DNA from 2 places in the Sphaerisporangium sp. NPDC049457 genome. Region 1 is predicted to be linked to the other one. Evidence: riboswitches for the same ligand, from Rfam matches in the RefSeq annotation. Region 1 holds a riboswitch; the other holds the start of a gene.
What was found. Region 1 has a riboswitch for S-adenosylmethionine ahead of thrC (threonine synthase). Riboswitches for the same ligand answer to the same signal wherever they lie in the genome.
Positions count from the first base shown of each region.

Region 2: another riboswitch for S-adenosylmethionine. It lies ahead of ACZ6QO_RS34510 (aminotransferase class V-fold PLP-dependent enzyme); the one in region 1 lies ahead of thrC (threonine synthase).

Region 1 is NZ_JBVJHR010000018.1:185,062-189,542, reverse strand. It holds gene ACZ6QO_RS27305 (alpha,alpha-trehalose-phosphate synthase (UDP-forming)) at 1-1,348, opposite strand, end outside; gene ACZ6QO_RS27300 (RNA polymerase sigma factor) at 1,511-2,074, shown strand; SAM riboswitch class I at 2,270-2,436, shown strand; gene thrC (threonine synthase) at 2,451-3,743, shown strand; gene ACZ6QO_RS27290 (MoaD/ThiS family protein) at 3,757-4,032, shown strand; gene ACZ6QO_RS27285 (cold-shock protein) at 4,431-4,481, shown strand, end outside.
Region 2 is NZ_JBVJHR010000028.1:61,155-65,635, reverse strand. It holds gene ACZ6QO_RS34520 (cytochrome P450) at 19-1,221, opposite strand; gene ACZ6QO_RS34515 (TerC family protein) at 1,397-2,209, opposite strand; SAM riboswitch class IV at 2,375-2,490, shown strand; gene ACZ6QO_RS34510 (aminotransferase class V-fold PLP-dependent enzyme) at 2,736-3,986, shown strand; gene ACZ6QO_RS34505 (NADH-quinone oxidoreductase subunit D) at 4,134-4,481, shown strand, end outside.

The sequences.
Region 1 (4,481 bases):
CGCGCTTCGCGCGCTCCTCCTCGGGGAGCATCAGCGCCTCGTGCAGGGCGTTCGCCGTTCCCGAGACGTCGTAGGGGTTCACCATGAGCGCGTCCCCGCCCAGCTCGGCGGCGGCCCCGGCCTCCCTGGACAGCACCAGGGCGCAGTTGGGCGCGAGGATGGGCCCCTCCTTGGCGACGAGGTTCATGCCGTCGCGGATCGGGTTCACCAGCAGCACGTCGGCCATGCGGTAGGCGGCGAGCGAGCGAGCGTAGTCGTCGTCCACGTTCAAAATCAGCGGATCCCAGTCCTCGCCGACGAACTCGTCCTCGATCTGCTTGGCGCACCGCTGCACGGCCGCGGTGTACTCGCGGTACTCGGGCAGGTCGTGCCGCGAGGGGTAGGCGAACGCCAGATGCACGACCTTGCGGTGCCACTCGGGATGGTCGGCGAGGAACTGCCGGTACGCCGACAGGCCGCGGACGATGTTCTTGGACAGCTCGGTGCGGTCGATGCGCACGATGAGCTTGCGGTCGCCCACCCGCTCGCGCAACGCGATCATGTGCGACTCGACGTCCGGCTCCAGCGCCCGCGCCCACAGGGCGTCGCCGTCGACGCCGAGCGGGTGCACGCCGATGCGCGTCGAGCGCCCCTCGTAGGTGATCGTGCGCTGGACGCGGTCGACCTGGGCGCCGAGCAGCGTCTCGCAGCAGTCCATGAACGCCGACGCCCAGCGCGCCGTCAGGAAGCCGGCCTGGTCGGCGCCGAGGATGCCGGTCAGCAGTTCGGCGGCGATGTCGTCGGGCAGCAGAGAGAAGTACTCCGGCGGCGCCCAGGGGGTGTGGGAGAAGTGGGCGATGCGCAGGTCAGGGCGCTCGACCCGCAGCATCGCGGGGGCGAGGGTGAGGTGGTAGTCCTGGATCATCGCCCGTGCGCCGTGCGGGGCCTCCTCGGCCAGGGCGAGCGCGAAGGCGGCGTTGTAGTCCTGGTAGGACTCCCACTCTCTGCGGAAGCGCATGTCGAACTGCGGCGAGTTCGGGGTGTCGTACAGCAGGTGGTTGACGAACCACAGCGTCGAGTTGGCGACCGCGTTGTACGCGCGGTGAAAGGTGGCGGGCGGTATGTCCAGCATGCGCACCGGGCCGGTGTCGTAGCCGGCCTGGTCGAGGCGGCCGCCGGGCGCGAGCCGCACCGCGCTGCGGTCGCCGTCGGACAGCGCGGCGCACACCCACAGCACCCCGCCGGCCTTGGCGACCTCCGACAGGCCGGAGACCATGCCTCCCCCGCCGCGGCGCATCGTCAGCGTGCCGTCGTCGGCGAGCGTGAACGACACGGGCCCCCGGTTGGAGGCCAGCAGAACTGTGTTCATCCGCCCATCACCACTCCTCGTCCGCCCCTGGCGGTCGTCCCTCGCCGTTTCTCTCCGTTGTGATGCGCACGTGGCCGCAGATCAATTGAATTTAACCCTCCCAATAAGATGGGTTGGTGGTCAGGTCAGGGCTGGGCACAGGCGGTCGAGAGGGGCTCGGGCATGGCACTTGACGAGACGACCGAGGAACTGGCCCGCGCGGCCGCCGCCAAGGACCACCGGGCACTCGGCGAACTGCTCCGCCGCATCGAGCCGGATGTGCTGCGGCACTGCGCCAGACTGCTGCCCTACCAGCAGGACGCGGAGGAGGCCTGCCAGGATACGCTCCTGGCGGTCGCCCGCAACATCGGCAGGTTCGAGGGACGGGCGCGTTTTTCCACCTGGTTGCACATCGTCACCATCAACTGCGCCCGCACGACCTACCGCTCGCTCAAGCGCCGGGCCGCCGAGCAGACCTCCGAGGAGGTGCCCGACCTGCGGGCCGACCCGCGCCGGGTCAGCGTGATCGCCGGGTCGCGGCTCGACCTGCTCGACGCCATGGAGGCGCTGGAGGCCGACAAGCCCGATCTGGCCCAGGCCCTGGTGCTGCGCGACATCTGCCAACTCGACTACAACGAGGTGGCCGAGCAGCTAGGCATTCCGCTCGGTACCGCCAAGTCGCGCATCCACCAGGCCCGCAAGTACGTCCAGGCCGCGCTCGGCGACGCCTACGGCGGGCCCGCCTGACCGCGCCTTACGCCGCCTGCGGCCTCGCGCGAGCACGGCGCCGCGAGGTCCCCGCCGATGTGGCCCGCACCTCGTGCGGTTTCTTCTGACGTGCGCAGATGTCTCGTAGAGTGAGACGGGCGGCCAGAGGCGCTGATGGGCGAGGTACAGTTCTGTTGGCCTGCTTGTGATACGAGCGGGACCACAACTTCATATTGCTCATCCAGAGGGGTGGAGGGACCGGCCCTGCGAAGCCCCGGCAACCCTCCCGGCTGTGGTCATCCGCGTCTGCCGAACGACGCGGCACTCAAAGACCAGTGAGACCGGCCGGGACAGGTGCCAATTCCGGCCCGTGACCAAGGTGGTCCGGGCGAAGATGAGGGAAAGGCCTCGCTTCATGGCGCTCGCAACAGCTGAGACACCGACCGCGCTCGACTTCGGCCCCGCCGTCGCCCTCTCGTGCCGCGAATGCGGCACCAGGTACGACCTCGGCCCGATCTTCGCCTGTGCGGAGTGTTTCGGGCCACTCGAAGTGGCCTACGCCTGGAGTGCTCCCGCAGCCGCCGAGGGTGCGGTGACCCGGGAGCAGATCGAATCGGGTCCGACGAGCATCTGGCGCTACCGGGGGCTGCTCCCGGTGCCCCGCGACGTCGCGTCCCGCCCCAACCTGGCCCCCGGCTGGACGAAGCTGGTCAAGGCCGACAACCTGGCCCGTGAGCTGGGCCTGCGCAGCCTGCACGTCAAGGACGACTCCGGCAACCCGACCCACTCGTTCAAGGACCGGGTCGTCGCCATCGCGCTGGAGGCCGCCCGCAACTTCGGCTTCCACACCCTGTCGTGCTCCTCCACGGGCAACCTCGCGGGCGCCGTGACGGCCGCGGCGGCGCGCGCGGGGCTGGACGCCTGCGTGTTCATCCCGTCCGACCTCGAAGAGGCCAAGATCGTCATGGCCTCGGTGTACGGCGGCCGCCTGGTCGGCATCGAGGGCACCTACGACGACGTCAACCGGTTCTGCTCCGAGCTCATCGGCGACCCGCTCGGCGACAAGTGGGGCTTCGTCAACGTGAACCTCCGGCCGTACTACGCCGAGGGCTCCAAGACCCTGGCCTTCGAGATCGCCGAGCAGCTCGGGTGGCGCGTCCCCGACCAGATCGTCATCCCGGTGGCCTCCGGCTCCCAGCTCACCAAGATCGACAAGGGCTTCAAGGAGCTGATCCGGCTCGGCCTGGTCGAGGACCGCCCGTACAAGATCTTCGGCGCGCAGGCGCAGGGCTGCTCGCCGGTGTCGGCGGCGTTCAAGGCGGGCCACGACATCGTGCGGCCGGTGAAGCCCGACACCATCGCCAAGTCGCTCGCCATCGGCAACCCCGCCGACGGCCCCTACGTGCTCGACATCGCCCGCCGCACGGGCGGCGCGGTCGAGGACGTCACCGACGCCGAGGTGGTGGACGCCATCCGGCTGCTGGCGCGCACCGAGGGCATCTTCGCCGAGACCGCCGGCGGCGTCACCGTCGGCGTGCTCCGCAAACTGGTCGCCAACGGCCTTCTGGATCCAGAGGCCGAGACGGTGGTGCTGAACACCGGAGACGGTCTCAAGACACTCGACGCGGTCTCCGCGGAAGCGAGGCCCACCGCGGTCATCCGTCCCTCGCTCGACGCATTTCGTACGGCTGTCGCCGACAACTCCTGAAAGGGCCCGATTAATGAGCGTTTCTGTGCGGATTCCGACGATTCTTCGTACCTACACCGACGGAGCGTCGGAGGTGAGCAGTGAGGGGGCGACCCTTCGCGAGGTGCTCCAGAAGCTCGACGCCGACTTCCCCGGAATCGGGGCCCGTATTCTGGACGAAACGGGCAAGATTCGCCGTTTTGTCAACGTGTATGTCGGAGAAGAGGATGTCCGATTTGTGGAGGGGCTCGACACCGCCACTCCTGAGGGGGCGCACGTCTCGGTGATCCCCGCCGTCGCCGGAGGCTGACCTCCGCGGACTTCGCGTCCTTCCCGCGGGCGGGCGGCCTCCCGAGACCCGCCGCCCTTCCGCAGGCGCCCCACGCCCATGCGTCCCAGGTGGATGCATGGGCGTCCGCATGTCCGGGGGCCCTGAACGGCCGGCTGACTATCATAATAGAAGTGCTTACTAGGCCCTCCGTTAGTGTAATTGTCAACTAACTAAACGCGAGCATAAATGGCGGCGTGCCGCTGAGAGCGAACGTCAAGTAGTAGTTTCCTGATTGACTCTGTTGCTTCAACCCTTGCCACAGGTATGGTCGAGGACGATCGACGTGGCCGAGGAGTTCGCATGCGTCTCGCCACTGAAGGTCACGGGTCCCGCGGAGGAGTGGGCGGGGTCCGGAGCCCAGCAAGAGGAGTCGGAAAGTGGCGCAGGGCACCGTCAAATGGTTTAACGCGGACAAGGGCTACGGCTTC
Region 2 (4,481 bases), on a different contig from region 1:
CGGGGTGGGCTGGGTGGGTCAGGCGGTGGAGATCTTCAGGGTTTCGAGGCCGCGGATGACGTAGTTGGGCTTCCAGACCGGTTCCTCGACGAGCTCGATCTTGGGAGCGGCCCTGAGCAGCGCCGAGAACGACTCCATCAGCTCCACGCGCGCCAGCGGAGCACCCAGGCAGAAGTGGATGCCCGCCCCGAACGAGATGTGCGGATTGTCCTTGCGGCCGACGTCCAGCCGGTCGGGGTCCTCGAACACCTCCTGGTCCCGGTTGGCCGAGCCGAACAGCAGGGCCACCTCGGCGCCCTTGGGGATGTCCACCCCGCCGATGGTGACGTCCTCCAGCACCCAGCGTTCGAACATCTGCAGCGGGGTGTCCCAGCGCAGCAGTTCCTCGACGGCGGTGGGCAGCAGCGACAGATCGCCGCGGAGCCGCTCCAGCTCACCGGGGTTGCGCAACAGCGACCACCAGCCGTTGCCGGTGACGTTGACGGTGGCCTCGTGGCCGGCGTTGAGCAACAGCACACACGTGCCGACCAGTTCGTCCTCGGTGAGCCGGTCGCCCTCGTCCACGACCTGCGCCAGAGCGCTGATCAGGTCGTTCCCCGGGCGGGCGCGCCGCTCGGCCGCCAGCGCGCGCAGGTAGTCGCCGAACTCCGCCGCGGCGCGCACCGCCGTGTGCTGCGCCTCGATCGACGGCGCGAGTTCGTACATGCCGCAGATGTCGGCCGACCAGGGGCGCAGCAGGTGCCGGTCCGCCTCGGGGACGCCGAGCATCTCCGCGATCACCGTCACCGGCAGCGGCTCGGCCACCTCGGCGAGCAGGTCGCCGCCGCCGCGCTCGACGAACCCGTCCACCAGCTCGCCGGCGATGCTCCGCACCCGCGGGCGCAGCTCCTCGACCATGCGCGGCGTGAACGCCCTGGAGACCAGCCGCCGCAGCCGGGTGTGCACGGGCGGCTCCACGTCGAGCATCCCGGCCCGGATCACCCGCCAGAACGGGTCCTGGAAGGCCGGCTCCGGTTCCCGGCCGAAGGCCTCGTGCGTGGCCACGTGGAGGTAGGAGCGGCCGAGCCTGCGGTCGCGCAGCGCCGCGTTGACGTCCCGGTGCCGGGCCACGAGCCACTGGCCGGTCGGCTCGAAGAAACCGACCGGCTCGTTGTCGCGGAGCCACCGGTAGACGTCGTAGGGCTGAGCGACGAAATCCGGATTCCAGGGGTCGAAGCGCACGAAGTCATGGTAGGCCGGGATCCCACCAGCTTTCACCTGGGCATCCGACGCGCCCCGGCGCCGGCGCCCCCGGCGGTGGGCCGTGGCGCCGCCGCTTCGGTGTGGGACGTGGCGACGACGCTTCGGCGCGGGGTCATGGCCGCGGGGTCATGGCCGCGGGGTCATGGCCGCGGGGTCATGGCCGCGGGGTGTCACCCGCTTCGGAGGAGGCCACGGACGACGGCGCCGGAGACGGCTCCTCCGCGGTCTCGTAGCGATCGCGCAGTTCGACCGGCCGCTGGGCGCCCGCCCTCCTGCGCGCCCGGATGTTGAGCAGCTCCACGACCAGCGAGAAGGCCATCGCGAAGTAGATGTAGCCCTTGGAGATGTGCTGCTCGAAGCCCTCGGCGATCAGCACGACGCCGATGAGCAGCAGGAACGACAGCGCCAGCATCTTGATGCTCGGGTGCTTGTCGACGAACGCGCTGATCGGCCCGGACGCGAACAGCATGATCACCACGGACACGACCACCGCGGCGATCATGACGCCGATCTCGTCGACCATGCCCACGGCCGTGATGACCGAGTCCAGCGAGAACACCACGTCCAGCAGCATGATCTGCACGATCACCGCCGTGAACGAGGCCGCCACCCGCCCGCCGGAGTGGCCGGAGGCGCCCTCCAGGCTGTCGCCGATCTCGAAGGCGCTCTTGCCCAGCAGGAACAACCCGCCCAGGATCAGGATCAAATCGCGTCCGGAGATCTCGTGCCCCCACACCGCGAACAGCGGCTCGGTCAGCCGCACCACCCACGACAGCGCGAGCAGCAACGCCAGGCGGCTGATCATCGCCAGCGCGAGCCCCAGCTTGCGCGCCATGTCACGGCGCTCCGGCGACAGCTTCCCCGCCAGGATCGAGATGAAGATGATGTTGTCGATGCCCAGGACGATCTCGAGCGCGACCAGGGTCAAGAACCCGATCCATATTTCTGGGTTGAGCAGCCAGTCCATCGCGCCTCCTCGGGCCGGGGGTCGGTCACCTCACGGCCCCTTCGCCGAGGAGTCCGTCCCAAGTCAACGCGCGAGGGCCCGGCAAAGTTCGCGATTCGTGGGACGCGTCACCCCGCGCGCCGCGAGGTTGCGGAGACGCGGGGGATTCGGGTTATAGTCCCGGTAGGTCATGAGTGCCAGCGTCAAGCCCCGGCTTGCTGGCCGGCAACCCTCGCGCTCGCGGCGGGGTGCCCCGGGTGAGGACCGGGTCCGGCACGAGGTGTGCCGGGCAAGCGCGGGCTCCGTCATTCCAACGCCGTGACCGGGGTCCCATGACCTTAGGAGGCCGGCGTTGTCTGCTCTCACCATCCTGAAGAGCTCCTCCACCACCGACGCGGACGCGTCCCCGCTGCTCACCGCCACGTCCCCCGCCCTCCCGGACGCGCCCCAAGCCGCCACCGGCCTCACGCACGCGACCCCCGGCGCCACCGGCCTTCCGCACGTCCCGCACGCGGTCGCCGGCCAGTCCTCGGCCGTCGATCCGGCCATCCCCGCGGTAATCGGGGCCGACCTCGAGGTTCCCGTCAAGGGCGGCCGGCTCCTTGGGTACGCGAACCTGGACTACGCCGCCAGCGCGCCGTGTCTGGCGCCGGTGAGCGCCGCCGTCGCCGCCGCGCTCCCGGCCTACTCCAGCGTGCACCGGGGCGCCGGGTACGCCTCCCAGCTCACCACGGCCCGCTACGAGCAGGCCCGGCACACCGTGCGCGCCTTCGTCGGCGCCCGTCCGGGGGACGCCGTCGTGTTCGCCAGAAACACCACCGACGCCGCCAACCTGCTGGCCCGCTGCCTGCCCGACGGCACCACCGTCGTGGTCTTCGAAAGCGAGCACCACGCCTCCCTGCTCCCCTGGCCCAAGGCCGTACGGCTCGCGCCGCCCGCGTTCCCCGGCGAGGCGGTGCGCGCGGCCGACGAGGCCCTCGCCGCCATCGACGGGCCCGCGCTCCTGGTCGTCACCGCGGCCTCCAACGTCACCGGCGAGCTGTGGCCGATCGCGGCCCTGGCGCACATCGCCCACCGGCACGGCGCGCGCATCCTTGTGGACGCCGCGCAGCTCGTCCCGCACCGCCGGCTCAACCTGACCGCCCTCGACCTGGACTACGTGGCCTTCTCCGGGCACAAGCTGTACGCGCCGTTCGGCGCCGGCGCCCTGGTGGGCCGGTCCGACTGGCTCGCCGACGCCGAGCCGTACCTGCGCGGCGGCGGCGCCTCCAAGGCCGTCACCGGAGGCGCCGGCCAGGACGAGCCGCTCTCGACCGAGTGGAGCGCCGACCCCGAGCAGCGTCACGAGGCCGGCACGCCGAACGTCCTCGGCGCCATCGCCCTCGCCGCCGCCTGCGACGCCCTGTCGGCCACCGGCTGGACGCCGCTGGTCAAGGAGGAGGAGCGCCTGCTCACACTGCTGCGCGACGGCCTGGCCGGCATCGAAGGCGTGCACGAGCTGTCGCTGTGGGGGCCGGGGCACCCGCGCGTCGGGATCGTCTCCTTCGTCGTCGACGGCTGGACGGCCCGGGAGGTCGCCGAGGCGCTGTCGTCGGAGTACGGCATCGGCGTGCGGGACGGCAAGTTCTGCGCCCACCCCTTCGTCCGGCACCTGCTTGAGGGCGTGGGCAGGTCCGCCGACGGCGACTGCGCGGACGGCACCACCGGCGCCGTCCGGGCCTCCATCGGCATCGGCACGACCGAAGAGCACGTGCGCCGCCTGGTCACCGCCCTCTCAGATCTTGTCTCCCGGCGCTGACGTGACAGCATGGGCCTTATGACCGAACCTCGCGAAGGTCACCGAGATCGCGAACCTCGCGGCGCCCGCGGCGCTCGCACCGGAGCCGCGGGCACCGAGCGGGTCGTCGCGATCGGGGCCGGCGCCAAGGAGCTCGCCACCGAGGACATGATCCTCAACATCGGGCCCCAGCACCCTTCGACCCACGGTGTCCTGCGCCTGCGGCTGACCGTGGACGGCGAACGCATCGCCACCGCCGAGCCGATCATCGGGTACATGCACCGGGGCGCCGAGAAGCTCTTCGAGGTCCGCGACTACCGGCAGATCATCGTGCTGGCCAACCGGCACGACTGGCTCTCGGCGTTCGCCAACGAGATCGGCGTGGTGCTCGCGGTCGAGCGCATGCTCGGCATGGAGGTCCCCGTGCGGGCGGTGTGGGCTCGCACGCTGCTCGCCGAGCTGAACCGCGTGCTGAGCCACCTGATGTTCCTCGGGTCCTATCCGCTGGAGCTCGGC